3 regions of the Salinibacterium sp. GXW1014 genome follow, and region 3 is predicted to be linked to each of the others. Evidence: predicted binding sites of a transcription regulator. Region 3 holds the regulator's gene; each other region holds the start of a gene.
The links. Region 3 encodes HrcA, which represses chaperone genes, less so after heat shock. Its sites were predicted from a motif close to TTNGCACTCGNNNNNNNCGAGTGCNAA; they were not measured.
Positions count from the first base shown of each region.

Region 1: the regulator HrcA is predicted to act here: its motif matches at 2,612-2,638, upstream of groES (co-chaperone GroES).
Region 2: the regulator HrcA is predicted to act here: its motif matches at 8,677-8,703, upstream of groL (chaperonin GroEL).

Region 1 is NZ_JBIZWA010000001.1:1,571,895-1,582,099, forward strand. It holds gene tsaD (tRNA (adenosine(37)-N6)-threonylcarbamoyltransferase complex transferase subunit TsaD) at 1-216, shown strand, start outside; gene ACIQK7_RS07800 (DUF4190 domain-containing protein) at 311-709, shown strand; gene ACIQK7_RS07805 (DUF4190 domain-containing protein) at 790-1,407, shown strand; gene ACIQK7_RS07810 (SAM-dependent methyltransferase) at 1,401-2,582, opposite strand; gene groES (co-chaperone GroES) at 2,723-3,019, shown strand; gene rarD (EamA family transporter RarD) at 3,094-4,035, shown strand; gene ACIQK7_RS07825 (ABC transporter substrate-binding protein) at 4,096-5,346, shown strand; gene ACIQK7_RS07830 (ABC transporter substrate-binding protein) at 5,477-6,745, shown strand; gene ACIQK7_RS07835 (ABC transporter ATP-binding protein) at 6,862-7,632, opposite strand; gene ACIQK7_RS07840 (ABC transporter ATP-binding protein) at 7,629-8,627, opposite strand; gene ACIQK7_RS07845 (branched-chain amino acid ABC transporter permease) at 8,617-9,597, opposite strand; gene ACIQK7_RS07850 (branched-chain amino acid ABC transporter permease) at 9,608-10,205, opposite strand, start outside.
Region 2 is NZ_JBIZWA010000001.1:657,662-667,866, reverse strand. It holds gene ACIQK7_RS03305 (ABC transporter ATP-binding protein) at 1-690, opposite strand, end outside; gene ACIQK7_RS03300 (DsbA family protein) at 940-1,866, shown strand; partial or broken gene ACIQK7_RS03295 (ATP-binding cassette domain-containing protein) at 1,996-2,277, opposite strand; tRNA gene ACIQK7_RS03290 (tRNA-Thr) at 2,454-2,530, opposite strand; gene msrB (peptide-methionine (R)-S-oxide reductase MsrB) at 2,584-3,006, opposite strand; gene ACIQK7_RS03280 (HtaA domain-containing protein) at 3,181-3,981, shown strand; gene ACIQK7_RS03275 (DUF2332 family protein) at 3,978-4,961, shown strand; gene ACIQK7_RS03270 (hemin ABC transporter substrate-binding protein) at 4,916-6,049, opposite strand; gene ACIQK7_RS03265 (DUF3263 domain-containing protein) at 6,165-6,422, shown strand; gene ACIQK7_RS03260 (LytR C-terminal domain-containing protein) at 6,460-7,029, shown strand; gene ACIQK7_RS03255 (cold-shock protein) at 7,278-7,481, shown strand; gene ACIQK7_RS03250 (DUF3048 domain-containing protein) at 7,557-8,606, shown strand; gene groL (chaperonin GroEL) at 8,748-10,205, shown strand, end outside.
Region 3 is NZ_JBIZWA010000002.1:225,388-235,592, forward strand. It holds gene holA (DNA polymerase III subunit delta) at 1-97, shown strand, start outside; gene rpsT (30S ribosomal protein S20) at 175-435, opposite strand; gene lepA (translation elongation factor 4) at 719-2,572, shown strand; gene ACIQK7_RS10865 (hypothetical protein) at 2,606-3,076, shown strand; gene ACIQK7_RS10870 (DUF1990 family protein) at 3,193-3,849, shown strand; gene hemW (radical SAM family heme chaperone HemW) at 3,852-5,084, shown strand; gene ACIQK7_RS10880 (DUF4870 domain-containing protein) at 5,103-5,519, opposite strand; gene ACIQK7_RS10885 (DUF4870 domain-containing protein) at 5,589-5,984, opposite strand; gene hrcA (heat-inducible transcriptional repressor HrcA) at 6,180-7,202, shown strand; gene dnaJ (molecular chaperone DnaJ) at 7,293-8,393, shown strand; gene ACIQK7_RS10900 (16S rRNA (uracil(1498)-N(3))-methyltransferase) at 8,399-9,127, shown strand; gene ACIQK7_RS10905 (HIT domain-containing protein) at 9,167-9,523, shown strand; gene ACIQK7_RS10910 (PhoH family protein) at 9,585-10,205, shown strand, end outside.

The sequences.
Region 1 (10,205 bases), on a different contig from region 3:
GGCGGCGTCGTCGCGAACGCTCGCGTGCGTGCCCTCGCGGAGGAGCGGTGCGCGGAGGCCGGGATCGCGCTTCGCATTCCGCCCTTCTCGCTCTGCACCGACAATGGGGCCATGATCGCGGCCCTCGGGGCGCAGCTCGTCGCGGCGGGGCGGGAGCCCTCCGGGCTCGGCTTCGGCGCCGACTCGACCCTCCCCGTGACGAGCATCCAGGCGTAACGTCGAAGAAAGCGGGTGTCGTTCGTTGACACCCGTTCGGGGTGCTGTCACCATAGGCACCGCATCAATCCGACGTTTCATCAAGGAGACTCCCGTGTCTGAATCCATGCCGGCTGCCGCCCCGGAGCCCACCCCCTACTCCGCCGCACCCGCCGGTGGCGCGCCCAAGAAGGCGCCCGTGCTGAGCATCATCGCGCTCATCGCCGGAATCCTGGGCCTCCTCGGGTCGTGGATCGGCCTCTTCTCGCTCTTCGGCCTCATCGGCGTCATTCTGCCGATCGCCGCGATCATCCTCGGCTTCCTCGGCAAGTCGAAGGAGCCGCAGGCGTCGAAGGGCCTCTGGCTGACGGGCATCATCACGGGCTTCGTCGGCCTCGCGATCACGGTGCTCCTCGTCATCGTGAGCACCGCCTTCATCGGTGCGATCAGCGAGCAGTACAGCGACATGACGCCGTACGAGCTCGAGCAGCAGCTCGAGGAGCTCAACAACTAGTTGCAGTCACCGAAGGGCCCGAGTCGAACGACTCGGGCCCTTCGCTGTTGCCGGGGGCGGGCATCCGACAGAATGGCTGCATGAGCACTCACAACCCCGACGAGGTTCCGCCGGTCCCCACGCCCCCTGCCGAGCAGGTGCCCGCGCCCGAGCCGATGCCAGAGGTCGCCGCCTCCGAGGCGCCCTCACCCGGCGCGCCCGCGGCGGATGCTGCCCCGGCCGCCTCGCCCTATGGCCCCGCGGCCACGGCGAGCGACGCGACGGCGGCAGCGCAGCCCGAGCAGCCCTACGGGGTTCCGCAGCAGCCGCAGGGCTCGGCCCAGCAGCCCTACGGCGCCACCCAACAGCCTTACGGGGGAGCGCAGCAGCCCTACGGTGCAACACAGCAGCCCTACGGCGGAGCGCCCTACCAGTCGGCGCCGGCGGGTCCGCCCAAGGGGCTCAGCCTCACCTCGATGATCACGGGCATCGCGGGCGTCTTCCTGAGCCTCTTCGGCGGCCTCGGGTTCCTCCCCGCCCTCGCGGGTGTCATCTTCGGCCACATCGCGCAGCGCCGCGAGCCCCACGGCAAGCCCTTCTGGCTCACGGGCATCATCACGGGGTACTCAGGCCTGGCGATCAGCCTGCTCTGGGGCCTCATCTGGATCATCCCGGCCTTCTTCTTCCTCGTGGCGGGAGCCTCGGGCGGCTACTACTGAGTCGCCCGCTCTGCCAGTAGCGCAACGCGTCGGCCCGCCACCCTCGTCAACACGAGGGTGGCGGTGCCGTCTCCGCGGGGTGCGAGGCGGCGGCGGAACGCGGCGGGGTCGATGTCGACGCCGCGCTTCTTGATCTCTACCCGGCCGATGCCGCGCACCTGCAGTTCGCGCTTGAGGCGGCGCTCGTCGAGTGGGAGCTGCTCGATGATGCGGAACCGCGACGCGAAGGGCGTGTCGACGGCACGGTCACTCGTGATGTAGGCGATGTCCTGGCTCACCATTCGCCCGCCAAGTTGGCGCGCGAGGTCGCCGATGAGCCGTGCCCGGATCACCGCGCCGTCGGGCTCGTAGAGGTACTCGCCGAGCTCGCCCGCCTCCGCGTCCTCGCTGTCGGCCGCCGAGGTGAGTTCAGCGGCGCCCCGTTCCGTGATGACGAGGGCGGAGCGACGGATGCCCGGCCTCGCGACAGCGCCCAGCCAGACTCCCAGCTCCACCACGTCGTGGTCGACCGAGACCCACTGGGCCTCGGCGTCAGCGGGGATCACGTCGCGGTCGACGCCCGGTCCGAGCTTGACGCCCACGGGCATCTGCTCGGCCAGGCCGAAGGCGAAGTCGAGGCTGGGGGACCAGTCGGCGGGGTCGTGGAGCCGCCCGCGCTCGTTGCGTCGCGCGGGGTCGAGCCACGCGGCATCCGTCCCGGCCAGGTCAACGTCCTGCGCCGAGGCGTGCTCGACCGTGACGGACGCCCAGGGGGAGAGGTTGTACGCGGCGATCGCGGCGGTCACCTCATCGCGCTCGACCGCGAGCACGCCGAGGTCGAGCGCGGCCATCGCGAGTGAGTCGGCGCCGATGCCGCAGCCGAGGTCGGCGACGCGCGTAACGCCAGCGGTGCGAAAGCGCTCCGCATGCCTTGCCGCGACGCTCAGCCGGGTGGCCTGCTCGAGCCCCGCCTCGGTGAAGAGCATCCGCTCGGCGAAGGGGCCGAACTTGGCAAGCGCGCGATGCCGCAGCCTTGCCTGCGTGAGCACCGCGGCGACGAGGGCGGGCGGATGACCGGCACCCCGGAGCTCGCTCACCATGCGTACGACATCGCCCTTGCTGTCGTAGGGCGGCAGGGAGTCGAGAAGCCGCAAGCCCTCGGGCGTCAGCAGGTGGGTGAGCTCGGCGGAATCCATCCGGCCCATTATGGCTGCACGCGCCGTGATTGGCACTCGGATTGCGAGAGTGCCAATCACCCCGCTACAGTTGTTCTGGCACTCTCCCCGTGAGGGTGCTAACCCCAAGTTTCTTCACGCACTTCAGAAAGAGGTCAACCGTGTCGGTGTCCATCAAGCCGCTCGAAGATCGCATTGTCATCAAGCAGGTCGAGGCCGAGCAGACGACTGCATCCGGTCTTGTCATCCCTGACACTGCCAAGGAGAAGCCCCAGGAGGGCGAGGTCGTGGCGGTGGGCCCCGGCCGCATCGACGACAACGGCAACCGTATCCCGCTCGACGTTGCTGTCGGCGACAAGGTGATCTACTCCAAGTACGGCGGCACCGAGGTCAAGTACGGCGGCGACGACCTGCTCGTGCTCTCGGCCCGCGACGTGCTCGCGGTGGTCGTGCGCTAGTCGCATCCATTTCTCGAAGGCCCGTCCTGCTCCGGCAGGGCGGGCTTTTCGTTTCTCGGTTGTAGCATTCTCGAGTGAGCCGCCCAGCACCCGTACTCGAAGACGTGCGGATGCACCGGCGGGCCGGTCTCCTCTACGCGGTCGGTGCCTACGGCCTCTGGGGCTTCCTCCCCGGCTACTTCCTGCTCCTCGCGCCCTCGGGCCCCTTCGAGGTCGTCGCGGGACGCGTCATCCTGTCGCTCGCCTTCTGCGCCCTCCTCCTCACGATCACGCGCGGCTGGCGTTCGGTCGCCGATGTTCTGAGGTCGCCCAGGCTCGCGCTCATCATGGGGGTCGCCGCGGCCCTGATCTCGGTCAACTGGCTCGTCTTCGTCTTCGCGGCGCTCAACGGCCAGGTGCTTGCGTCATCCCTCGGGTACTTCATCAACCCGCTCTTCACGGTGCTGCTTGGTGTCGTGGTGCTGCGCGAATCCCTGCGGCCGCTCCAGTGGCTCGCAATGGGCTTCGGCGCCGTCGCGATCATCGTGCTGGCGATCGGCCTCGGTGAGATCCCCTGGATCTCACTCGCGCTCGCCGGCAGCTTCGGCCTCTACGGCCTCATCAAGAAGCAGGCGGGCCCGCGGGTGGGTGCCGTCTCGGGGCTCACGGTCGAGACGATGTGGCTGACGGTCCCCGCGGTCGTCGTGCTCCTTGTCCTCGCGTCGGGCCCGGGCATCGCGGCCGGGGCGAACGGGCCCGTGCACCTCGCGCTCTTCCTCATGTCCGGCGTGGCGACCGCCGTGCCCCTGCTGCTGTTCGCCGCGGGCGCCCGCCGCCTGCCGCTCGTGACTATCGGCCTCGTGCAGTACCTCGCGCCCATCCTGCAGTTCATCCTCGGCGCCTTCGTCTTGCATGAGGCCATGCCGCCGGAGCGCTGGGTGGGCTTCGGGCTCGTCTGGGTCGCCCTCGTCGTGCTCACGATCGACATGCTCGTCGAGGGGCGGATGTCGCGCCGCGCCTTGCCGGAACCGCTCTGATCTCTCGGTAGGGTTCCTGAGGCGTCGCCCGTCGGCGCCTCCCCGAATGAGAGGAACGCCATGGTGCGCCGTGCTCCCGTCACTGCCGTCGCGATCGCTGCAGCGCTTGTGCTGTCGGGCTGCACAGCCGAGGTGGAGGTCACTCCTTCCGCCTCACCGCGCCCCAGCGCTCCCGCCGCATCCGGGGACGGAGTCCTGCGCATCGGCACGCTGTTGCCGACCTCGGGGGAGACGGCCTTCCTCTCGCCGGCGCAGGTCGCGGGCGTCGAGCTTGCGGTGCGTGAGATCAACGAGGCCGGCGGCGTGCTCGGTGCCCCCGTCGAGGTGTTCCACCGCAATTCGGGCGACGCCTCGACTGAGACGCTCGAGGCCTCCTATGCCCAGCTCGTCGAGCACGGCGTCGACGTGATCGTCGGGCCCTCCTCATCCGTGCTCGCCGAGCGACTCCTCCCGCTCGCCGTCGCCGACGGTATCGCTGTCATCTCGCCGTCCGCGACGGCATCCGCCCTCTCCGACCTCGATGACTCCGGACTCCTGCTGCGCACCTCGCCGCCCGTGAGCCTGCAGGGTCGCGCCCTCGCCCAGCTGCTAGCCGATGACGACGCCGAGACGGTCGCCACCGTGACCTTCGACGACGCCGAATCGGCGGCCGTGACATCCGTGCTCTCCGAGGCGATGGGGGATGGCGCCGTCACCCTCGCCGAGACCTTCGCCGCCGACACGGATGCCGCTGCCCTCGCTGCCCAGATCGCCGACTCGGGCGTGGACGCCATCGTGCTGTCGAGCCCCTTCGCGCCCGAGGTGCCGACTGCCGCGCTGCTCGACGGCCTTGTGACATCGGGAGTCCCCGCCACCTCCCTCTGGGTGACCGCTGCCGGCCTCGCGGACTACTCGCAGGCGCTCCCGGCTGGCGCGCTCGAAGGCGTGCGCGGGGTGCTCGACGGGCGGGAGCCCTCGGAGGAGTTCGCGGCCAGGGTCAAGTCGATGGACCCGGGGATCACTGATGCGCGATATGCGGCCGAAGCCTACGACGCGACCGTGCTCGCGGCGCTCGCCGCGACCGTGGCGGAGGATGACGGCGGTCCGTCACTCGCCTACTCGGCCATCGACGTGTCCGGCGCCGGCATCAAGTGCATGAGCTTCGGGGAGTGCCTCGATGTGCTCGAGAGTCGCCCCGACATCGACTACGACGGCGTCTCGGGTCCGCTTGCGCTCGACAATTCGGGCGACCCGACGGTCGCCGTGTTCCGCGTGTTCACCTACGGTGCCGACAACCGGGCGGTGCCCGGGGGAGACGTACTCGTCGAGTAGACAGGGCCGTCGCGCATGTTACCGCCCCGTAACACGGAGGTATTGTGCGCGGGCGTGCCGGGCAATACCGTTGCAAGACGGCAGTGTCCTGCCGTGGTTTTTATCACATTTCATGAACGCAAGGAGCAACATGAGCGTATTCGCGAAGGCCAATGCCGGATCGCGCGGGCGCAAGGCCCTTTACGCAGGTGTCGCAGGTCTCGGAGCCGTCGCACTCGTGCTGAGCGGCTGCGCGGCGGACGACGGTGGCAATGGCGGCAATGGTGGCAACACGGGGGAGGACCTGACGCTCAAGATCGGTTCGCTGCTGCCGGCAACCGGCAACCTCGCCTTCCTCGGCCCGCCCGAGTTCGCGGGTGTCGACTACGCGATCTCCCAGATCAACGAGGCCGACCTGGGCATCACGGTCGAGCACGTGCGCGGTGACTCGGGTGACACCGACAACAAGGCCTACGAGACTGAGGTTCCCCGCGTGCTCGGTGAGGGCGTCTCCGCCATCATCGGTGCGGCGTCGTCCGGTGTCTCGCTGCAGTTCATCGACCAGGTCATCGCTGCCGACACGATCCTGTTCTCGCCGGCCAACACGTCCGACGCGTTCACGACCTACGACGACAACGGCCTCTACTTCCGTACGGCACCGTCCGACGTGCTGCAGGGCGAGGTGCTCGGCAACCTCATCGCAGAAGACGGCCACCAGACGCTCGGCATGATCGTGCTGAACGACTCCTACGGCACCGGCCTGCAGAAGTACGTCACGGAGGCCTTCGAGGCCGCTGGTGGCGAGGTTGTCGCTACGTCGTCGTACAACACGGGTGACACGAGCTTCAGTGCCCAGATCAGCGAGGTCCTCGCTGCCGCTCCCGACGCGATCGCCCTGATCACGTTCGAAGAGGTTAAGACGATGCTTCCGGACATCGTCTCGTCGTTCCCCGCCGAGAACCTCTACTTCGTTGATGGCAACCTTGCCAACTTCGGTGACGACGTTCCGCCGATCGAGGGCGCCAAGGGCACCTTCCCCGGCACCAACGTCGATGACCTCGCGGCATTCACCGAGGAACTCAACGAGTTCTGGGTCGGCGAGGGCGAGCCCGAGCTCACCGAGTTCACCTACGGTGCGGAGTCGTACGACGCCGTCATGCTGCTCGCACTGGCCGCACTCAAGGCCGGGTCGACGGATGCGGCGGACATCGCCGCTGCGCTGCAGGAAGTCTCGGGTGGTTCGGGTGACGGCGAGAAGTGCTCGACCTTCGCCGACTGCGCCGAGATCATCAACAACGGAGACGTCGCCGACTACGACGGCATCTCCGGCCCGATCACCTTCGACGAGGTCGGCGACCCGACCGAGGCCGTGATCGGCACCTACATCTTCGGCCCGGACAACACTTACTCCGCGTACTAAGCCGAACGACTGAGGGAGGGGCCCGGATGCCACGGCATCCGGGCCCCTTCGCGTCCCTCAATCCACAACAAAGGGGCTCGGCATCCGCGTGGATGCCGAGCCCCTTTGTTGGGCTTCTAGTCCTGCCCGAGCGTGCCCAGGTAGAGGCCGATGACCTTGGGGTCGTTGAGCAGCTCGCGGCCCGTGCCGGTGTAGGCATCGCGACCCTGGTCGAGCACGTAACCGCGGTCGCAGATCTGCAGGCAGCGGCGTGCGTTCTGCTCGACCATGATGGTCGTGACGCCCGCCTTGTTGATCTCGGAGACGCGGATGAAGGCCTCGTCCTGCCGCACGGGGGAGAGGCCAGCAGACGGCTCGTCGAGCAGCATGACGTGCGGGTCCATCATGAGGGCACGCGACATGGCGACCATTTGGCGCTCACCGCCCGAGAGTGAGCCAGCACGCTGCTTGAGGCGCTTGCCGAGTTCACCGAAGATGCCGACGACGAACTCGAGGCGCTCGTCGTAGATCTTGGGGTTTTGGAAGAGCCCCATCTTCAGGTTGTCCTCGATCGTCAGGCTCGGGAACACGTTGTTGTTCTGCGGCACGAAGCCGACGCCCTTGGCGACGAGCTTGTTGGCCTTGAGCCCCGTGATGTCCTCGCCGTTGAGCGAGATCGAGCCGCCACGGATCTTCACCTGTCCGAAGATGGCCTTGAGCAGGGTCGACTTGCCGGCGCCGTTGGGGCCGATGATACCGATCAGCTCGCCCTGTCGGGCCACGAGGTTGGCGTTGTTGAGGATGTTGACGCCGGGAAGGTATCCGGCGGTCAGGTCCTTGACCTCGACGACCGGCGTGCCCGTCGCGGCAGGCGTGGGACTGGACTGCTGTGTCGTGGGGGTGCTCATTCGCCGGCCTTTCGGTTCTCGAAGGCCGCGGCATCCGCTGCCTGTTCCTGCTCGATATCGGCGGCAAGGGCCTCGGCAGCCTCTGACGGCACCTCGCCAGCGATGCGTCCCGTGACGACACCGAGGTCGACGTCCTGGTGCGCGCCAAGGTAGGCGTCGATCACGGCGGGGTCCTTCATGACCGAGTCCGGCGGGCCCTCGGCGACGACCTTGCCCTCCGCCATCACGACGACCCAGTCGGCGATGTGCCGCACCATGTGCATGTCGTGCTCGACGAAGAGCACCGTCATGCCCTGGTCCTTGAGGTCGAGGATGTGCTCGAGGAGCGATTGCGTCAGCGCGGGGTTCACGCCGGCCATCGGCTCGTCGAGCATGACGAGGGTCGGGTCGCTCATGAGTGCCCGGGCCATCTCGAGGAGCTTGCGCTGGCCGCCCGAGAGGCTCGCCGCGAAGTCGTCCTTCTTCGTGTCGAGCTTGAAGCGGGCGAGCAACTCAAGTGCCTTGGCCTCGAACTCCTCCTCCTGCTTGCGCCAGAGGAAGGGGAAGAGGCCGGCCCAGAAGCTCTCACCGCGCTGGTGCTTGGCGCCGAGCTTCATGTTCTCGAGCACCGTGAGCAGGCCGAGCGACTTGGTCAGCTGGAAGGTGCGCACCTGCCCGCGCTGCGAGACCTTGAAGGCGGGGATGCCCGAGAGTGACTTGCCCTCGAAGGTCCAGGAGCCCTTGTCGGGCTTGTCGAAGCCCGTCAGGAGGTTGAAGAGGGTCGTCTTGCCGGCACCGTTCGGGCCGATGAGGGCCGTGATGGCGTTGCGCGGGATCTCGAGGTGATCCACGTCGACGGCCGTGAGCCCGCCGAAGGTGCGCGTGACCCCGTCGGCGATAACGATGGGGTCTACCTTCTCGACGCCGGGACGGATGTCGCCCTTGTGCAGGCCGGTCGACTTCTGTCGGGGCACGGGAGCGGATGTCGCTGCTGGCGTTGCTGCGTCACTTGACAAAGGTCAGCTCCTTCTTGTTTCCGAGGATGCCCTGCGGTCTGAAGATGACGAGGAGCATCAGGGCGACACCGACGAGGATGAATCGAAGCGTCTGGGCCTGGCTCGTCGACATGAAGGGCAGGATGCCCGCCGTCACGAGCGCGGGCAGGATATTGCTGAGGAGTGTCTGCACGACCCAGTAGAGCACCGCGCCGAGCACGGGACCGAAGATGGTCGCGGCACCACCCAGGAGGAGCGCCGTCCAGACGAAGAATGTGAGCGAGGTCACGTAGACGCCTGGGTTGACCGAGGACGGCAGCGCGTAGACGATGCCGCCGAGGGAGCCGAAGACACCACCGAGAATGAGCGCCTGCATCTTGTAGGAGAAGACGTTCTTGCCGAGCGAGCGCACGGCATCCTCGTCTTCGCGGATGCCGCGGAGCACGCGGCCCCACGGGCTGCGCATGATGGCCCACACGATCAGCAGCGCGAGGGCGACGAGCAGGATGCCGACGATGCGCACCCACCAGCCATTCGCGGTGTACTCCCACGGGCCGAAGCCGTAGGTGCCCTCGGGCAGCGGGTTCGACTCACGGAAGCTCGCGTGGTAGCCGCTGAGGCCATCCGCGGAGCCCGTGTACTCGTCGAAGGTCGTCGACAGGAAGAGCAGTCGCACGATTTCGGCTGCGGCGATCGTCACGATTGCGAGATAGTCACCGCGTAGACGCAGCGTCGGGATGCCCAGCACGAGTGAGAACAGCACGGAGCAGACCATGGCGATGAGCACGCCGGCCCACCAGGGCAGCCCAAAGGTGAGGATCGAGATGGCATAGCCGTAGGCGCCGATGGCCATGTAGGCGGCGATACCCATGTTGAGCAGGCCGGCGAAGCCGAAGTGCACGGCGAGGCCGATCGCCGCGAGAGCGTAGCCGAGGGTCGCCGGGGAGATGAGCGAGGAGGCAGTGTTGCCGAAGATAGTCAGCCAGTCCATGAGGGGCCCCTTAACCTATTCTCTCTCTGCGACCGAGGATGCCCTGTGGTCGGAAGAGCAGCACCAGGATCAGAATTCCGAGCGCGCCCACGTACTTGAGGTCCGAGGGAATCCAGAGTCCCGAAATCTCGACCATGACGCCCACGATGATCGCGCCGATGAGGGCGCCGAAGGCGGTGCCGAGGCCACCGAGCGTGACGGCGGCGAAGACGAGCAGCAGGATCTGGGCGCCCATGTCCCACTTGATGCCGGGACGGAAGTAGGCGTAAAGCACGCCGGAGAGGCCGGCCATTGCGGCAGCGACGATCCAGACGATGCGCACGACGCGGTCGACATCGATTCCGGATGCCGCGGCGAGCGAGGCGTTGTCGGAGACGGCGCGTGTGGCCTTGCCGATCTTGCTGAGCATGAGCCACGCGGCGAAGCCGATGATGACGAGGATGCTGATGCCCATGCTCGCGAGGTCGATCCACGACAACTGCACGCTGCCGAAGAGCTGGATCTGTGCCGCGTTGGAGCCCGGCAATTGCAGGGTGCCGCCGCCGATGAAGAACTGGAACACGTACCGCAGCGCGAGGGAGAGGCCGATGCTCACGATCATGAGCTGC
Region 2 (10,205 bases), on a different contig from region 3:
GACGTTGTTCGGCTCCGCGTACAGCTCGCGCGGGGTGCCGACCTGCTGCAGCACGCCATCCTTCAGCACCGCGATGCGGTCACCCATCGTGAGTGCCTCGGTCTGGTCGTGGGTCACGTAGACGGTCGTGACGCCGAGGCGGCGGGTGAGGGATGCGATCTGCGTGCGGGTCTGCACGCGCAGCTTCGCATCGAGGTTCGAGAGGGGCTCGTCCATGAGGAACACCTGGGGGCTCCGCACGATCGCGCGGCCCATCGCGACACGCTGCCGCTGGCCACCCGAGAGGGCCTTGGGCTTGCGGCCGAGGTAGGGCTCGAGGTCGAGCAGCTTGGCAGCCTCGAGCACGCGGTTGGCGCGCTCCTCCTTGGGCACGCCCGCGATCTTGAGCGCGAAGCCCATGTTCTCGGCGACCGTCATGTGCGGGTACAGGGCGTAGTTCTGGAAGACCATGGCGATGTCACGGTCCTTCGGCGGCACGTCGGTGACGTCCCTGTCACCAATGAGGATGCGCCCGTCGTTGACCTCTTCGAGGCCGGCGAGCATCCGGAGCGTGGTGGACTTGCCGCAACCGGAGGGGCCGACGAGTACGAGGAACTCGCCATCGGCGACCTCGAGGTCGATCTTGTCGACTGCGGGCCGGGTCGAACCCGGGTAGAGCCTGGTTGCCTTGTCAAAGGTGACAGATGCCATGACAGTATTTCTCCTTCACCGGCAGGTACGTGCCGGACGATCCGTAGTGAATGGATGTTGTGCATCGGACCGCGAGCGGCCCGATCGTGTCATTATGTCACCGGAGCCCCCCTGAGCAACCGTCTGGCCAACTCCCAGACACGATGTTTAGCATCGAGGCGTGCCGCAGAAGCGGAAGTTGCCCGGTCGGGCCAGGGGGCGAGAGCGGCCGCCACGGGGCGAGCTCTCGAGAGAACTGAGTGAGGTTTCATGACGAACGGCACGCCGGGATCCAAGCCGACGAAGAATGAGAAGCGCCTCGCCGCCCGCGAAAAGGCACAGCAGGCGCGCCTGGAGCAGAAGAAGAAGGAGCGCCGCAACCGCCTCCTCCTGCAGGTGGGCATCGTCGTCGGAATCCTCGCTGTCGCCGGCGCCACGGTCTTCGGCATCATGGCTGCCATCCCCAAGACGAGCTCCGGCCCGCGCAACATGCTGAGCGACGGCATCCGCATCGGCGCCGACTTCGTGGCGGAGACGACGCCCGGGCTCAGGCCGGGTGCGGAGCCCGTCGCCCTCCAGCCCTCCGAAGACCCGGATGTCGTCGACATCGTCATGTACGTCGACTACTTCTGCCCGGCCTGCCGCGTCTTCGAGGAGGCCAACGAAGAGCAGATCGCGACCTGGGTCGAATCGGGCGCAGCGACGCTCGAGGTGCACCCGGTCGCGTTCCTCGACCGCTTCTCGCTCGGCACGCAGTACTCGACCCGCGCGGCGAATGCGGCGGCCTGCGTCGCGAACTATTCGCCCGACCGCTACTTCGACTTCCACAGCATCCTCTTCGCCGAGCAGCCCGCCGAGAACACGACGGGCCTCAAGAACGAGGAACTCGTCGACCTCGCGAAGCAGGCCGGCGTGACGTCCCCTGGCAAGGTCGAGCAGTGCATCAACGATGTGCAGTTCAAGAAGTGGGTCAACGCGGCAACCGCGCGCGCCTTCGAGGGGCCGCTGCCCAACGCCGACCTTGATGCGATCTCCCGCACGCCCACCGTGATCGTCGATGGCACCGCCTACCCCGGCGAGGACCTCTCGAGCGCCAGTGACTTCGCGCGCTTTGTGAGCACCGCGAGCGGCAACGCCTTCTCAGACGAACTCAAGGCGAGCCCCTCGCCGAGCCCCAGCCCGGCTCCGGCTGGCTGAGTCGGGGCATCAAGGCGCGAGGTCGCGCCGTCCGATGCTCACCATGGCGGCCGCGGCGAGCCCGACGGCGATGACCGTGAGCACGATGGCGGATGCCACGTCGAAGTCCTCGACGGGCACCGCGGAGGGCGCCTCGCCGCCCGGGAGGCTCGGCCAGAGACTGACATCGCCCGGCACATAGGCGATGTCGCGATGCGTCGCGACCGGCTCCGCCCAGGGGTCGCGGCCGAGGATCCTGACGCTCCCGCCTGAAGCGCGCATGAGGCCGAGAAGGATGCGGATGGTCGTGGACTTGCCGGCACCGTTCGGCCCCAGGAAGCCGTGCACCTCGCCCTCGCCGACACGCAGCTCGAGGCCGTCGAGTGCTGTCGTGCGCCCGAATCGCTTCGTGAGGCCCGAGACCTCGATGATCGGGTTCGTCGCAGCGTCCACCGCTCGTCCTTCCGTGGCATCCAGCGTCCACGGCGGTCGTCGGGGCGCTCCGCGCAATCGCGGGCCGACCAGGCTTCCCGGCACTCCGCGAGTCAGTATAGGACCGCGGTCGCGGGCAGTCGAGAGGTGATTCCGGGTGCACGGATACCCGTTGGTGGAGCCCCCTGTCGGATTCGAACCGACGACCCTCGCTTTACAAGAGCGATGCTCTGGCCAACTGAGCTAAGGAGGCGGATGCGCGGAGCGCCCGAGCCATCCTAGCCCGAGCGCGCGGCGCTGCGAAGATTACGCTCCTGCGCCCCCCGCAGTGTCCTTCTCCGCGAAGTTGAGGGAGAGGGAGTTCATGCAGTAGCGGTCGCCCGTGGGGGTGCCGAATCCATCGGGGAACACGTGGCCGAGGTGCGAGCCGCAGGCAGCGCAGAGCACCTCGGTGCGGACCATGCCGAGACTCGTGTCCTCACGAAGCTCAACCGCTTCAGGGCGCACCGACTCGTAGAAGCTGGGCCAGCCGCATCCGGAATCGAACTTGGTGCCGCTCTTGAAGAGTTCGGCGTTGCACGCGGCGCACGTGTAGACGCCCGCGCGCTCCTCGTCGAGCAGCTCGCCCGACCATGCGCGCTCCGTGCCAGCCTTGCGCAGCACCGCGTAGCGTTCGGGGCCGAGCTCCTCGAGCCATTCCTGTTCGCTCTTGTTGACCTGGTAGTTCATGGGGTGCCTTCCGACGTGGGTTCAACAAGACTAAACGCGTGGGCTTTGCGATTGTTCCGCGTTACGGCACATCACATCTGCGCGCTTTGGCTTCGCCGCGCGAGCTACTAGGGTTCGAATGAACTTAGGTCTACCTAAGTCGTCTGGTTGCATCCCCGTTCTCCAGGAGCCTTCGTGAACACAGCCCTCGCGCGCCTGCGGGCATGGCCGTCGACGCCCGCGCTGCTACTCACGCTCGCCCTGGCGCTCGCCCCTCTGACTGATCGACCGGGCGACGAGGTGGCCACGGAGGCGCGGGGCGACGCCTGTGCCGTCACAGAGGCCAGCATCGGGTGGGGCTTCAAGGAGGCGTTCCGCTCCTACATCAGCGGCACGATCGCGAAGGGCGAGTGGACGGTCGCGGAAGGGGCAACCTACGAGACCCCGCTCTTCGGCTTCCCGGCCGGCGCCGGAACCTACGACGGCGCGACGGGGGAGGGCGAGTTGTCGTTTCCCGGCGCCATCACCTTCACGGGCCACGGTGGCGTGCTGAACACGACGGTCCGCAACCCGCGCATCGAACTCGAGGGCGACACCGGCCGGCTCTTCCTCGACGTCAGCGGCGACACCCAGGCGGGCGAAGCGGTCGACCGGGCCGGGGTGCACTTCGCAGACCTCGATTTCGCGGCTGCCACCTTCAACACGGCAGGCGGACGAATGACGATCGCGGATGCCCCTGCCGCGCTCACCGAGCAAGGCTCGGCAGCGTTCGGCACCTACGAACCAGGCTCTGAGCTCGACCCGCTCACGATCGAGCTCACCCCCGCGCAGGGCTGTGAGCGTGAGCCGGCTCCCGCCGCGGACGAGCCCGGCTCGGAAGAGTCGAGAGAGTCGTCCGGCGCATCATGGCTGCCGTGGGCGGTCGGCGGCGCGCTCGTGCTTGTTGTGGTCGCGGGAGCGCTTGCCCTCCTCCGTCGTCGCGCGCCGGGTGCATGAGTCGCGACACGGCAGCCTGGTTCCGCGATTTCGGGCGGCAGGTGGCATCCGTCTCTCCCATGTACGAAGCGTGGGCGGGCGCCGTCGCGGATGACCCCGCCACGGTCGCCCTGCTCGAGACGCTCCCGGAGCAGCACCGGCAGCCTCCCCTCGTCTTCGCCGTCGCGAGCCTGCTCGGCGCGCGAGACCACGGCACCGGCATCACCGACTTCCTGCGCGGCAACGCCAGCGCGCTCGCCGCGGAACTCGCCGCCCGGCCCATGCAGACCAACGAACCCGGCCGGTGCGCGGCACTCACGGCAGCGCTCGCCACGATCGACGGGCCCGTCGCTCTCCTGGAGCTCGGGGCATCCGCCGGCCTCTGCCTCTACCCCGATCGCTACAGCTACGACTACTCGGGCCACCGCCTCCACCCCGACGACGGGCCCAGCGCCGTCACCCTCACGTGCACGTTGGGAGCGGGCATCGAGCCGCCGCGAAGGCTGCCAACCGTCGTGATGCGCGCTGGCGTCGACCTCCGCCCGCTCGACGTGACGAGCCCAGCGGATGCCGCGTGGCTGGGCGCCCTCACCTGGCCGGGCCAGCACGACCGCGAGTCGAGGGTGCGGGGTGCGATCGCGATCGCACGGGACGACCCGCCGCATTTGCTGCAGGGTGACGCCGAGTCGGCCGTCGACGAGCTCCTCGCGCTCGCGCCTGAGGGCGCGACGCCCGTCATCGTCACGATGGGCGTGCTCATCTACATTCCGGCGCCGCAGCGGGAACGGCTCGCGGAACGCATCCGCGCGAGCGGTGCCCGCTGGGTGTCGCTCGAGGGCGCGAGCGTGCTGCCCCGCGTGGAAAGGCAGCTGCGCGACGCGGGCTGGGCGGAGGACGAGCTCCGCGGGCGCTTCGTGCTGGCCGTCGACGAGCATCCGCTCGCCTTCAGCGGGCCCTACGGCGAAACGCTCGAGGCCTGCGAGCCGGGCGCGGGCGCGTAGACGGCGCGGGCGAGCGCATCGAGCACGCCGGCCGTGCGCGGGCCGAAGCCGAGCACCTGGCCCGAGGCCATGTCGACGAAGCGGCGGTTCTGGCCGGCCGGCGTCTGGGCGAGGGCTGGCTTCTCGTCGAGGAGTCCGTCGATGCCGCCGGTGCTGTCGAGGCCCGAGGTCATGACCAGGATGAGGTCGGGCCTCGCGGCGATGACGGCCTCATCGGTCATGGGCTGAAGCCCAGTCCAACCGATCTCGGTCGCGACGTCGATGCCGCCGATGCCCGTGATGAGGTCGTCGACGCCCGACTCGCTGCCGAAGAGGTAGTAGATGCCGGAGCCCCCGCGCAGGTAGAGGAAGAGCATCCGCAGGCGGTCGTCGCCGTTCGGGGCGATCTCGGCGATCTCGGCGGCCTTGGCCTCGATCTGCGCCTCGAGGAGCCCCGCGAGTTCCTCGCCAGCCTCGGCGGCACCGAATGCCGCGCCCACCTGGCGGGCGAGCGTGCCGACGCCCTCGAAGCCGGCGACGTCATCGACGAAGACGACGGGGATGCCCGCGTCGCGCAGTTGCAGCACGACGTCGATCGGGCCGATGCTGCCGTCGGTGACGACGAGCGTCGGGCGAAGGCTGATGATCGACTCAGAGTTGATGCTGTGGCCGCTCGAAGTCACCACGGGAAGGTCGACAACCTGCTCGAAGGTCGACGAGATGTCGCGGCCCACGAGGGTCTCGGCGAAGCCGAGCCCGACGATGGTCGCCGCGATCGAGCCAGACATGTCGAGGCCCAGCACCCGGGTCGTCTCGGTGACGGTGACGGCCGTGTCACCTGTGAGGTCGTGCGAGGTGACCGTCGCGGGAAGCTCCTGTTCGGGCCGCTCGATCAGCACGTCGACGGATGCCGAGGCCAGCTTCGCGGTCGACTCGCCGGTCCAGTCGCGTGGGTCGTCGAGCAGGTCGAGCTGCGCAAGGGGCACCCGCTGCGCGTCCGCATCGGTGACCTCACTCGAGGAGTACGACTGGCCACCCATGCAGCCCGTCAGGAGGGCGAGGGCCGCCGCGACCGCGGTGAGGGCGGCAGGGATTCGGCGGCGCGGCACGGGGCTCCTTGCGATGATCGGGCTTTTGGTAAGGCTATCCTAACTAAGCATCGGATGTCGCGACCCTCCGCCCGCCTCTCCGGCTGCCACTGACTGTCGCCATAACCTTGGATGGATGCCCACCACCGCAACCGACAAGCGCTCGGATCTCCCCGAGCTCCCTGAGCGCGATGCGCGCATCCTCGAGTTCGAGCGCCGCCCGTGGAGCCACCCCGGCGCGAAGGAGGAGGCCATCCGCGTTGAGCTTGGCCTCGGCCCGGCCCGCTACTATCAGTTGCTGAACGCCGTCATCGAATCCCCGGCGGCCTTCGCCCACGACCCGATGCTCGTGCGACGCCTGCGGCGCCTGCGAGACGCCCGCCGTCGCGCCTGACCTCCCAGTCGCGGCGACGATCCACCTGAGGAACACGATGGCCACCCGCATCCGAGATCGCTTCGACGACATCCCCGACGACCTGCCCCGGGTCGGCGCCCACCGCGCGCCGGCCGAGGCGGCTCGTCGCTGGATCGCCGTCGCATGGGCGGCACTCGCCACCGTTGTGCTCGTCGCCGGCGGACTCTTCGCCCTCTCACTCCTCAATCCAGACCTCGACCTGCGGGTGCCTGGCAGCGACACGGCCGCACCAGGCGACCCCGTGGACCCCGAGCCGGAGCAGCCGACGGTCGAGCCCATGCTCGACCCGAGCGTGCCGATCACGGTGCTGAACGGCACGGCGGCCCAGGGCCTCGCGAGCCAGGTGGGCGATGCTCTCGTCGCCCAGGGCTGGGAAGGGGCGTCAACGGATGTCGGCAGCCGAGCAAATGCGGCAGCTGACGATGTCGAGCGCACGCAGGTGTTCTACAACGACCCCATCAACGAGGCCGCAGCGCGCATGCTCATCCAGCATCTGGGCGTCGGGGAGCTGCGTCTCTCCAACGACTATCCCGCGGCGCCGATCGTCGTGCTGATCGGTGCCGACTACGAGGCGACGACCCCCTGATCGTCGTTCGGCTGGGCCCCGCACGTTACGCGCCCGTTTAATCTCGCGTCTTCCGCCGACAGATTCTCATCTGGCTCTCCCCTTTTGGGCCGCGGATCGTTACTATCTGGAACTGGTCGCCCATCCGGCTCTGTGAGGCTCTCGACTACGCGCTTCGTGAACCTGATGACGCGGGATACCCGTCCGCGCTCGGTGACTCGGCGCCGCACCGCGAGCGCCGTTGAACGGTACACAGCAGGGAGTAACACATGGCGAACGGATCCGTGAAGTGGTTCAACGCTGAAAAGGGCTACGGATTCATCACCGTCGAGGGTGGAGGGCAAGACGTCTTCGTCCACTACTCCGCCATCGACATGAGCGGTTACAAGGTGCTCGAAGAGGGTCAGCAGGTGACCTTCGAGGTCGGCACCGGGTCGAAGGGCCCGCAGGCGGAGTCCGTGCGGCCCGCGTGACGCAGCACTGATTGATTGCGGGGCTCGCCTCGCGCTGACGCCGCTCCCGTTGGGGGTGGCGTTAGTGTTTGGGACGTGATTTCCACCCCGCGCAGCTCTCGACGTCATCTCGGCACCCTCGGAGCCCTCGTGGCGGCGCTGTTGCTGGCCGGATGCTCGGGCGAAGCGCCCTCGTCACCCCAGGCATCCCCGTCGCCCGACTACGCCTCTGACTACGTGGCGCCAGAACCCACCGATGTCGCCCCCCTGCGGGGCACGACCGTGCCCGAGGGCTCGCTCTCACACGCGGCACTGTCGGCGAAGATCGACAACCACTGGGATGCTCGCCCGCAGCTCGGCCTCGAGCGCACCGACATCGTCTTCGAGGAGCTCGTCGAGGGGGGCATCACGCGCTACGTCGCCGTGTGGCACAGCGACGTCCCCGAGCAACTCGGTCCCATCCGCTCGATCCGGCCCATGGACCCTGAGATCGCGGGCTCCCTTGGCGGCATCATCTTCTATGCGGGCGGCCAGCCGCAGTTCGTGTCGATGATGCAGCAGACCTCGCTCTACAACGCAATCCATGGACAGCCCGACACGGCCGCCTACATGTTTCGCTCGAGTGACCGGAGGGCGCCCCACAATGTGATCGTGCGGGCGAGCGAGTTCCTTGCTGCCCACTCGGATGTCGCGGCACCCCGCCAGCAGTTCGCCTACGCCCTCGATGCCGCCTCGGCGACCGCCGCAAAGGAGGGCACGCCGACGGGCGCCCTTCGGCTCGCGTTCTCGAACCAGTTCGTGCCCTCGTGGACGTGGGATGCGGCATCCGGCACCTTCCTTCGGTCGCAGGACGGTGCGCCCGACCTCGACTCCAACGGCGCCCAGCTCTCGGCGGTCAACGTCGTGACCCTGCGCGTTCCCATCTCGCACGGCCATGGCGTGCCCAAGACCGAGCTCCTCGGCAGTGGCGAGGCCTGGGTCTCGACGGGCGGCGGCACCGTCAGCGCGACCTGGCGCAAGGGCTCGATCGATGCCCCGATCACCCTCGTCGATGACAACGGCATCACTATCAGGCTTGGGGCAGGCAACACGTGGGTCGAGCTCGTGCCGCTCGAGGGTTCGGTCGCGGTCGACCCGCCCGCCTGAGCGCGGGCCCAGCGTTTCGCACCCGCCTCTCTCCCGGCTTGCACTCGCTTGGGCAGAGTGCCAGAATCATCTAGCACTCTCTTTGTGAGAGTGCCAAAAAGCTGATGCATTTCCGACGTCCGGGAGGGACGAAGAACACATATGGCAAAGATGATTGCTTTCAACGAAGAGGCCCGTCGTGGCCTTGAGCGTGGTCTCAACACGCTGGCCGACGCCGTCAAGGTGACGCTTGGCCCGCGTGGCCGCAACGTCGTCCTCGAGAAGAAGTGGGGCGCCCCCACGATCACGAACGACGGTGTCTCGATCGCCAAGGAGATCGAGCTCGACGACCCGTACGAGAAGATCGGTGCCGAGCTCGTCAAGGAGGTCGCCAAGAAGACCGACGACGTCGCGGGTGACGGAACCACCACCGCAACGGTGCTCGCCCAGGCTCTCGTGCGTGAGGGCCTCCGCAACGTTGCCGCGGGTGCAGACCCCATCAGCCTCAAGCGTGGCATCGAGAAGGCCGTCGCTGCTGTGACGACCGCGCTCGTCGAGCAGGCGAAGCCCATCGAGACCAAGGAAGAGATCGCCGCGACCGCGTCGATCTCCGCCGGTGACCCCGAGATCGGTGCGCTCATCGCCGAGGCGATCGACAAGGTCGGCAAGGAGGGCGTCGTCACCGTCGAGGAGTCGAACACCTTCGGCACCGAGCTCGAGCTCACGGAGGGCATGCGCTTCGACAAGGGTTACCTGTCGGCGTACTTCGTCACCGACCCCGAGCGCCAGGAGACGGTCTTCGAAGACCCCTACGTGCTCATCGTCAACTCCAAGATCTCGAACATCAAGGACCTGCTGCCCGTCGTTGACAAGGTCATCCAGGCCGGCAAGCAGCTCCTCATCATCGCCGAGGACGTCGACGGCGAGGCCCTGGCCACGCTCGTCGTGAACAAGATCCGCGGCATCTTCAAGTCGGTTGCCGTCAAGGCTCCCGGCTTCGGTGACCGCCGCAAGGCGCAGCTGCAGGACATCGCCATCCTCACGGGTGGTCAGGTCATCAGCGAGGAGGTCGGCCTCAAGCTCGAGAACACGACCCTCGACATGCTGGGCCGCGCGCGCAAGGTCGTCATCACCAAGGACGAGACGACCATCGTCGAGGGCGCGGGCGACGCGTCGCAGATCGAGGGCCGCGTCAAGCAGATCCGCTCCGAGATTGACAACACCGACAGCGACTACGACCGCGAGAAGCTCCAGGAGCGCCTCGCGAAGCTCGCCGGTGGCGTCGCCGTCATCAAGGCGGGTGCCGCGACCGAGGTTGAGCTCAAGGAGCGCAAGCACCGCATCGAAGACGCCGTTCGCAACGCGAAGGCTGCCGTCGAGGAGGGCATCGTCGCCGGTGGTGGCGTCGCCCTCATCCAGGCCGGCGAGGTCGCCTTCGCGGGTGACGCGCTGACCGGTCTCGTCGGTGACGAGGCGACCGGCGCGAACATCGTCAAGGTCGCGATCGACGCCCCGCTCAAGCAGATCGCCATGAACGCGGGCCTCGAGCCCGGCGTCGTCGCCGAGAAGGTGCGCAACCTCCAGGCGGGTCACGGCCTCAACGCCGCGACCGGCGAGTAC
Region 3 (10,205 bases):
GCTTGCCGAGACGGATGCCGCGGTCAAGGGTGCCGAGCGCGACCCCGTCTTCGCGCTCGAGCGCATGGTCGGCGTCATCGCCTCCCGCGGCGCTTAAGCCCGAACGTCGAGCGCGCGCCGTATGCAAAACGCCCCGCCTCGCGATGCGAGACGGGGCGTGTGAGGTTCTGCTGCTTAGAGCGCCGCAACCTGCTTGGCGATCGCCGACTTCTTGTTGGCGGCCTGGTTCTTGTGGATGACGCCCTTGCTCACGGCCTTGTCGAGCTTCTTGCTGGCGAGCTGGAGCGCGGTGGTGGCGGCTTCCTTGTCGCCGGCGGCGATCGCGGTGCGCGTGGCACGCACGGCGGTCTTGAGCTCGCTCTTGACGGCCTTGTTGCGCTCCGTCGCCTTCTTGTTGGTGAGGATGCGCTTCAGCTGCGACTTGATGTTTGCCAAGGTAGTTCTTTCTGTTGTTCCGGACGGTGTGTGGCAGCCATTCCCAGCGCTGTTGTAGAGGGCAACGAGCGGTGGCGGGGCTGCAGTTCGCACCGGGTGAATCGTGGGGGATGAACGCGGTGCGCAAGCCAACAGGCAACTTTACCAGTGCGCGGGGCGATTCGACAATTCGATTGCCGTGTCGGGGCGGGGCGGGATTCGAGTGCCGGCGCTCGTCATGGGACAATCGTGGCGTCCATCTTCGTGCCGCGTCCGCGGCGCCGACCCAGTCACAGAGGAACGCGTGAGTCCCAAAGCCCAGAAGGCCCTCCAGCCGGCGTCGACCGACCCCGCCTTCATTCGCAACTTCTGCATCATCGCGCACATCGACCACGGCAAGTCGACCCTGGCCGACCGCATGCTGCAAGAGACCGGCGTCGTCGCCGACCGTGACATGCGTGCCCAGTACCTCGACCGCATGGACATCGAGCGCGAGCGCGGCATCACGATCAAGAGCCAGGCGGTGCGGATGCCGTGGGCGCTCGACGGCCAGTCCTACGCGCTCAATATGATCGACACCCCTGGCCACGTCGACTTCACCTACGAGGTGTCGCGCAGCCTCGCGGCGTGTGAGGGCGCCATCCTGCTGGTCGACGCCGCCCAGGGCATCGAGGCGCAGACCCTCGCCAACCTGTATCTCGCACTCGAGAACGACCTCACGATCATCCCGGTCCTCAACAAGATCGACCTGCCGGCAGCTGACCCCGAGAAGTACGCCAACGAACTCGCGGGGCTCATCGGCGGTTCGCCTGATGACGTGCTGCGCGTTTCCGGCAAGACCGGTGTTGGCGTGCCCGAGCTGCTCGACCGCGTCACGGAACTCATCCCCGCGCCCAAGGGAGACAAGGATGCTCCCGCTCGCGCGATGATCTTCGACTCCGTCTACGACAGCTACCGCGGTGTCGTCACCTACGTGCGAATGATCGACGGCAAGCTGCACCCGCGCGAGAAGATTCAGATGATGTCGACCCGTGCGACCCACGAGGTGCTCGAGATCGGCGTGAGTTCCCCCGAGCCGATTCCCAGCGAGGGTCTCGGCGTGGGTGAGGTGGGCTACCTCATCACGGGAGTGAAGGACGTGCGGCAGTCCAAGGTCGGTGACACCGTGACGACGGCGGCGAAGTCCGCGACCGAGGCGCTTCCTGGCTACACCGAGCCGCTGCCCATGGTCTTCTCGGGGCTCTACCCGATCGACGGCAGCGACTATCCGGTGCTGCGTGAGGCGCTCGACAAGCTGAAGCTGTCGGATGCTGCGCTCAACTACGAGCCAGAGACATCCGTCGCGCTTGGCTTCGGTTTCCGCTGCGGATTCCTCGGGCTGCTGCACCTCGAGATCGTGACGGAGCGGCTGCGCCGCGAGTTCGACCTCGACATCATCACGACGGCACCGAGCGTGATCTACGAGGTCACGACCGACGACAAGAAGACTGTCACGGTCACGAACCCGAGTGAGTTCCCCGTCGGCAAGATCCAGAGCGTGCGCGAGCCGATCGTGAAGGCGGCGATCCTTGCGCCCAAGGACTACGTCGGCGTCATCATGGAGCTCTGCCAGAGCCGTCGCGGTTCGCTCCTCGGCATGGACTACCTCGGGGAGGAGCGGGTGGAGATCAAGTACACGATCCCGCTCGGCGAGATCGTCTTCGACTTCTTTGACCAGCTGAAGAGCAAGACGGCCGGCTACGCGAGCCTCGACTACGAACCCTCGGGGGAGCAGGAGGCAGATCTCGTCAAGGTCGACATCCTGCTGCAGGGCGAACAGGTCGACGCGTTCAGCGCGATCGTGCACCGTGACAAGGCCTACGCCTACGGTGTGCTCATGACCGGCCGCTTGCGAGAGCTGATCCCGCGTCAGCAGTTCGAGGTGCCCATCCAGGCGGCCATCGGGGCGCGCATCATCGCGCGTGAGAGCATCCGCGCCATCCGCAAGGACGTGCTCGCCAAGTGCTATGGCGGTGACATCACGCGAAAGCGCAAGCTCCTCGAGAAGCAGAAGGAGGGCAAGAAGCGCATGAAGATGGTGGGCCGCGTCGAGGTGCCGCAGGAGGCGTTCATCGCCGCGCTGTCCGGCGACGTCGAGAAGAAGGACAAGAAGTCCTAGATGTTCGGTAGTGCCCAACCCTAGGGTGACACCATGCGCTCCATTCCCCGCTGTCTCGGCCTCCTGGCCGCTTCTGCCATGGTTCTGGTCGGATGCTCGGCCACAGTCGGCCCCGAGCGCGCGCTCTCCGTCGAGCCGGCGGGAGCGCCCACGAGCGGGTGCAGTGAAGCATTCAGCGCGGCCGTGGGCACTCAGGAGGCCGCGTGGGAGGCGAAGCGCGCGGCAACGGCCGAGATCGACAACGACGAGGTTCGGAAGGACGAGAAGCTCGAGCGTTTGCGCGAGGTGAATTGGCTCGCCGACAAGACCTTCAATAAGGCAGTGCAGGAGACCCTGCGAGCGTGCGAAGACGCCCCGGACTGGTTGGCTGGAGTGTTACAGCAGCCCTCAGTTGTCGGCATCGCGAATGAGGATGAGCTCGCCGATGACATCCTGAGCGGTGCATGCGGCCTACTCGAGGGCTCACGAGTCTGCGCCGACGCTCAGGATCACGGCATCTGGTAGCGCGGAAGGCACCCAGACACGCGCGGTATCCTTGCCGGATGCCTCTGTCGTGCCGTTCTTTCCTGCGCTGTGGGGCGCAATCGCTTGCCGCATCTCTTCACCTCGGAGCGAGCTAGGTGTCCAAGAAGGCGCTTTGGAACCTCCCGGTCAACTACGCGGCGGTCGGGGCAACGCAATCGCAGGAGTCGATCGCGTTCCCGCCGAAGGGATACCGCCCCTTCGAGAAGCGCGTCCGCATCGGCACGGGGCCCGCACGGTGGGAGTTCGCGTGGCGGGCGACCATGTCGTGGGGCATCATGATCCGCAGCGGCTTCGACGTCGAACTCACGGAGACGCCCCTGGAGGTTCGGGAGGGCAGCTATACGCCCGTGACCTTCGACGACTCAGGAACGCCCGTTGCCGCGGCCGGCACGGGTGAACGTGAAGAGGTGCCCTACGGGCCCGACGGCCTGCCATTTGTGACACCCGGCGACTCGGTCTGGCTCGTGTTCTCGATTGGCCCCTTCAAACTGCGCGAACCCGTGCGCGTCATCTATGTGATCGACGAGCCGAATCGCAAGGGTTTCGCCTACGGCACCCTGCCGGGCCACCCTCTCAGCGGTGAGGAACTCTTCGTGGTCGACCTTGAGGACGACGGCTCGGTCTGGATGATGCTGAGGTCGCTTTCCCGTCCGGCGCCCGGCAAGTGGACGGCAGTGAGTCCCCTGTTGTCGCTCGCGCAGCGCGCGCTTCGCCGCCGGTACCTTGCGGCGCTCTCCGGTCCTGTCGACTGACGATGCCCTCCGCCCTCCCTCTCGCCGACCCGGCGCCCCTTGACGGCCTCCTACCGTCGAGCGTCGCTGGCGGCGCTGCCGAACGTGACTTCGGCGTCTACCTGCACGTGCCGTTCTGCCGGGTGCGCTGCGGCTACTGCGACTTCAACACCTACACGGCCGAAGAGCTGCGCGGTGTGCATCGTCGCGATTATGCGGGGCAGGCAGCGATGGAGGTCGCTCTGGGAGCGCGGGTGCTGCGCGAGGCTGAGATAGCGCCGCGGCCCGTGTCGACCATCTTCTTCGGAGGCGGCACGCCAACCCTGCTGCCAGCATCCGATCTCGTGCACATGCTCGAGGCTGTTCGCGCCGAGTGGACGCTGGCATCCGGGGCCGAGATCACGACGGAGGCCAATCCAGATTCGGTGGATGCCGCCTACCTGCAGGAGCTCGCACGGGCGGGCTTCACGCGCGTGTCCTTCGGCATGCAGTCGGCCGTGCCCCACGTGCTCGCGACGCTGGAGCGTACGCATGACCCCGCGCGCATCCCGCTCGTCGTGCAGTGGGCGCGGGACGCTGGCCTCGACGTGAGCCTCGACCTCATCTACGGCACGCCAGGGGAGTCGCTCGATGACTGGCGCCGCTCGCTCGAGCACGCGATCGCGCAGCAACCCGATCACCTCTCCGCCTACGCACTCATCGTGGAGGATGGCACCAAGCTCGCGCGGCAGATCCGTCGCGGCGAGGTCGCGGAGCCCGACGATGACCTCGAGGCCGACATGTACGAGCTTGCGGATGCCCTGCTCGCCGATGCCGGCTACGACTGGTACGAGGTCAGTAACTGGGCCAGGCCGACGAGCGCCGGCGATCATCGCAGCCGCCACAACCTCGCGTATTGGCGTGGGCAGGACTGGTGGGGCGTCGGCCCTGGCGCGCACAGCCACGTCGGCGGCGTTCGCTGGTGGAATGTCAAGCACCCCGCGGCCTATGCAGACCGCGTGCTCGCTGGCCACTCGCCGGCGGCGGGGCGGGAGACCCTTGCGAGCGAGACGCAGGACATCGAGCGGGTGCTCCTTGGCGTGCGCATCCGCGACGGGCTCTCGATCGCCGAACTCCCGCAGAGCGGACGGCGCGCTATCGCTGGTCTCATCGCTGACGGCCTCGTGGACGCGAAAGCCGCCCTGCGCGGATCAGTCGTGCTGACCCTGCGAGGGCGGCTGCTTGCGGATGCTGTCGTGCGGCGACTGCTGGAGTAGCGGTCGCCGAGTCATCCGCTACTGCTTGATGAACTCGATCGTGAGCGGGTACCGGTAGTAGAAGCCCTGGTTGGCCTTGACCGCCGCGATGATCATGAAGACGACCATCGCGATCGGGATGATCATGGCCAGATAGACGATCGCGAATCCGATGCCAAAGGTAAAGACCGCGATGGGGATTGCGACCACGAAGAGCACGATGGTCGCGGCGACCGCGTAGATCGTGTAGGAAATCTGGAAGTTCAACGCCGAACGAGTGTGCTCGCGCACGAAGGGGCCGCGATCCTTCAGCACGAGGTAGCCGACGAGCGCCGGGATGAAGCTGAAGAAGATCCCGCCCACGTGCACGAGCGTCGCCCAGAGCTTCTCGTCGGCGGGGCTCATGGGCTGGTTCGGCTGGTACTGCCCGGGAGGGGGCGGGGCTGCGTTGGTCATGCGCCCATTAAAGCAATGAGCCGAGAGAAAGCAGAGGGCCGGGACAGAAGTCCCGACCCTCGACCGTGGCTACTTGATGAGACGAAGGGCGAAGGGGTACCGGTAGGCAATGCCGTCCTTTGCCTTGATGAAGCCCTGGATGCAGAAGATGATCGTGACGACCCAGAGTGCGAAGGTCAGGAGTCCGCCGATCAGACCCCAGAGTCCGAAGGTCACGACCGTGAGGATTGCATTGATGATCATGACGACGACGTGGGCGATCGTGATCGTGATCTGGAAGTTGAGGGACTCCTTGCCCTCCTGGTTGGTGAAGGAGCCACGGTCCTTGAAGACCAGCCAGATGATAAGCGGGGGGAGGATCCAGAGGATCCCGCCGAGGTGGGCGAACGACGCCCACTGGCGGTCCTCGGCCTGGCTCAGTGGCGCTGCGGGCTGCGCGGCTGCGGGAGGAGTCTGGTCGGTCATGTCATGCCTTTCCATGGGCGATGCCCCGAGACGGGGATCGAGTCTTCTGCCTGCCTGAGAAAAAGCTGAGGGTAGCGCAGGCACTGCATAACCTAGCGCCCACCCACTCCGGGGGGCAATGATTTCGCCGACGGTGGGTCGCTGTAGAATTGGCAGTCACTTGATGCGAGTGCCAAGACTGTGGAGGTGATGCGGATGGTTTCCGATCGGGGCCTTGAAGTACTTCGTGTCATCGTGCAGGACTATGTTGCCTCGCGGGAGCCAGTCGGCTCCAAGTCGATCGTCGAGCGCCACTCCTTCGGAGTGTCAGCAGCCACGATTCGCAGCGACATGGCGCAGTTGGAGGAGGAAGACCTCATCACGGCGCCGCACACGTCGTCTGGGCGGGTGCCGACCGACAAGGGGTACCGCCTCTTCGTCAACCAGCTCGCCGATCTCCGGCCCCTGTCTGCTGCGCAGCGCCACGCAATCGAAGCCTTCCTGGGTGAGTCAACCGACCTTGACGACGTGCTTGCGCGCACCGTGCGACTGCTCTCCCAGCTGACGCACCAGGTGGCCCTCGTGCAATATCCGACGCTCGGGCGGTCACGCATCCGTCATGTAGAGCTCGTGCCGCTCAACCAGGTGCGCCTCATGACGGTGTTGATCACCGACACGGGCCGGGTCGAGCAGCGCATGGTCGACGTGCCCATGGGGATCGACGAGGAGTTCCTTGGCGAGCTCCGCACCCGCATCAACGGCGAACTGGCAGGCCTCGTGCTGAAGGATGCCGCGGAGCAACTGGAAGCCCTGGCCGAATCGTTCGAGCCGCATCGGCGACCCCTCGTCGAGGTCGTCGCGAGCAGTCTCGGCGAGCAGGTCATCGCGAGCCGGCATGACAAGCTCCTGATGGCTGGAACGGCAAACCTCGCCCGCACCGAGGACGATTTCAGCGGCAGCATCTATCCTGTGCTGGAGGCGATCGAGGAGCAGGTCACCCTGCTGCGCCTGTTCAGCGAGATGGAACAGGAGATGGGTGGCATCGCGGTGCGGATCGGCCGCGAGAACGAGTCCTTCGGGCTCGGCGAGGCATCGGTGCTCAGTTCCGGATACGCGGGGGCGAGCGGCGAGCTCGCGCGACTCGGTGTGCTCGGCCCGACGCGCATGGACTATTCGAGCAACATGACGGCGGTGCGTGCTGTGGCGCGCTACCTCTCCAGGTTGCTCAGCGAAAACTGACGAGAAGAGATCGACGGTCGAGGGCGTGAGCCCGCGACATCCGCACGCCGCAGGCTGACGGAGCCGAGAGAACAATATTGAGGAACTGCATTGGCTGACCATTACGAGGTGCTCGGTGTTGACCGCAGCGCGACGCCCGAAGAGATCAAGAAGGCGTACCGTCGCCTCGCGCGCGAGCTGCACCCCGATGTGAACCCGGGCGCCGATGCAGCCGACCGCTTCAAGGATGTGACCCACGCCTACGACGTGCTTTCCGACCCGAAGCGCAAGCAGGAGTACGACCTGGGCGACCAGGCCGGCTTCGGCGGTGGATTCGGCGGCGGCTTCGGCGACATCTTCGAGACCTTCTTCGGCGGCGGGGGCGGCACTCGTCCGCCCCGCTCACGCACGGAACGTGGCCAGGACGCCCTGCTGCGCGTCGAGGTCGAGCTCGCGGATGTCATCTTCGGCACGTCCCGCGAAGTCGAGGTCGACACGGCCGTCGTGTGCAAGACGTGTGGCGGCTCCTGCTGTGCGCCCGGGACGGACCTTCAGACGTGCGACATCTGTGGCGGTTCGGGACTCATCCAGCGCTCCGTGCGCAGCCTGCTCGGCAACGTCATGACCTCGAGCCCGTGTGGCACCTGCCGCGGCTACGGCACGGTCATCCCGCACCCCTGCCAGACCTGCTCGGGCCAGGGTCGCGTGCGCGCCCGTCGCAAGATCCCCGTCGACATCCCGGCCGGGGTCGACACGGGCCTGCGCCTGCAGATGCCCGGCCAGGGTGAGGTCGGCCAGGGCGGCGGGCCGAGCGGTGACCTCTACCTCGAGATCAAGGTGCGGCACCACGACGTCTTCAGCCGCAATGGCGACGACATCCTCGCAACGCTCGAGGTGCAGATGACGGATGCGATCCTTGGCACCCGCGCCGTCTTCGAGTCCCTGGATGGCCCGGTCGAGGTCGAGATCAAGCCCGGCACCCAGAGCGCCGAGGTCATCACGGTCAAGGACCGCGGCATCACGCACCTTCGTGGTTCAGGCCGCGGCGACCTCAAGGTCGGGGTGCAGGTGCTCACGCCGACGAAGCTCAACGGCAAGGCGAAAGACCTCATCCAGGAGCTCGCGCGAGTGCAGAATGCGGTGCCGCCGCACCTCTCGCAGTTCCAGCAGGGGCTCTTCCAGAAGCTTCGCGACCGCTTCCTCAACATCTAGCGCGCATGGCGCACTTCTATCTCGCGGACGGCCTCAGTGACACCGCGCCGGGGTCGCTGGTGACGATCGTGGGTGCCGAGGCGAAGCATGCTGTCTCGGTCAGCCGAGTGCGGGTGGGCGAGGTGCTGTCGATCGGCAACGGCGAGGGCCTCGTCGCGACTGGGCCCGTCGAGGAGGCGGCGCCCACCCGGCTGAGCATCCGGGTCGACGAGGTCGTGCAGCATCCGGCGCCGTCCGCCCGGATCACGCTCGTGCAGGCGCTGGCGAAGGGCGGGCGCGATGAGTCCGCCGTGCAGGCGTCGACTGAGCTCGGCGTCGATGCGGTCGTGCCCTGGGCGGCCCGCAGGTCGGTCGTGAAGTGGGACGGAAACAAGCGGGACAAGGGGCCGGAACGCTGGCGCGCGATCGTGCGCGAGGCCACGAAGCAGTCGATGAGGCCGTACCTGCCGCAGGTGCAGGAGCCCGTGACCACGAAGGAGCTCGCCCGGCTCGCTGAATCGGCACTCGTGCTCGTGCTGGAACCGACGGCGCAGACCCCGCTGACCTCGATCGAGGCGCGCGGGAGGGACGTCGTGCTCGTCGTCGGCCCGGAGGGCGGCATCGCGCCAGAGGAACTCGAGATGCTCGGTGCGGCCGGGTGCGTGCCGGTGAGGCTCGGCAGCAGCGTGCTGCGCACGAGCACCGCCGGCCCCGCGGCACTCGCCGTGCTCAGCGCCCTCACGGAACGCTGGTAGCGCCTCACCGCTCAGAGCGGAAGCGCTTAAGCTGGACTCATGCCAGGCCAAGACGAAGTCTCGATCTTCACGCGAATCATCGACAGGGAGATCCCCGCAGAGATCCTGTTCGAGAGCGACGCGGTCATCGCCATCCGTGACATCGCGCCGCAGGCGCCCGTGCACCTCCTCGTGATCCCCAAGACGCCGAAGTACCGCGACGTCGTCGAGCTCGCGGCTGCCGACCCGGTCCTCCTGACAGAGGTTGTCGCGACGGCGAAGCAGCTGGCCGAAGAACACTGCGGCGGCGAGTTCCGTCTCGTGTTCAACACGGGAGCGGCGGCAGGCCAGACCGTATTCCACGTCCACGCCCACGTGCTCGGGGGCCGACTGACAGAAGAGACCATTGGCGACTGACGACCCGAGAGCAACACCAGCGCCCGTGAAGCGGGAGACCGTCTACGTCGACGGCGTCGCCATGGTGCGGTTGCTGGGCCCCAACGACCGTCTGCTGCGCACGATCGAGGCGCAGCATCCGCTCGTCGAGGTGCACGTGAGGGGCAACGAGGTCACCCTTGAGGGCCCCGACGACGACGTGAGGGCTGCGCGCTCGCTCGTTGACGAACTCGTGTCGCTCATTCGCGACGACGTCGAGCTGAGCGCGAGCGACGTCACCGAGGCGGCTCGGATCATCGCGGATGACTCGGGCGCACGGGCCTCGGATGTGCTCGGCCAGGTCATCCTCACGAGCCGCGGCAAGAGCATCCGCCCGAAGACCATGGGCCAGCGCGCCTACGTCGATGCGATCGATGAGCACACGGTCGTCTTCGGTATCGGTCCCGCGGGAACCGGCAAGACCTACCTCGCGATGGCCAAGGCCGTGCAGGCGCTGCAGCGCAAGGAGGTCGAGCGCATCATTCTGACGCGTCCGGCGGTCGAGGCGGGGGAGCGCCTCGGGTTCCTCCCCGGCACCCTGACCGACAAGATCGACCCCTACCTGCGGCCGCTCTACGACGCGCTCAACGAGATGATGGACCCCGAGGTCGTCGTCAAGCTTCTCGCGATCGGCACGATCGAGGTCGCGCCACTCGCCTACATG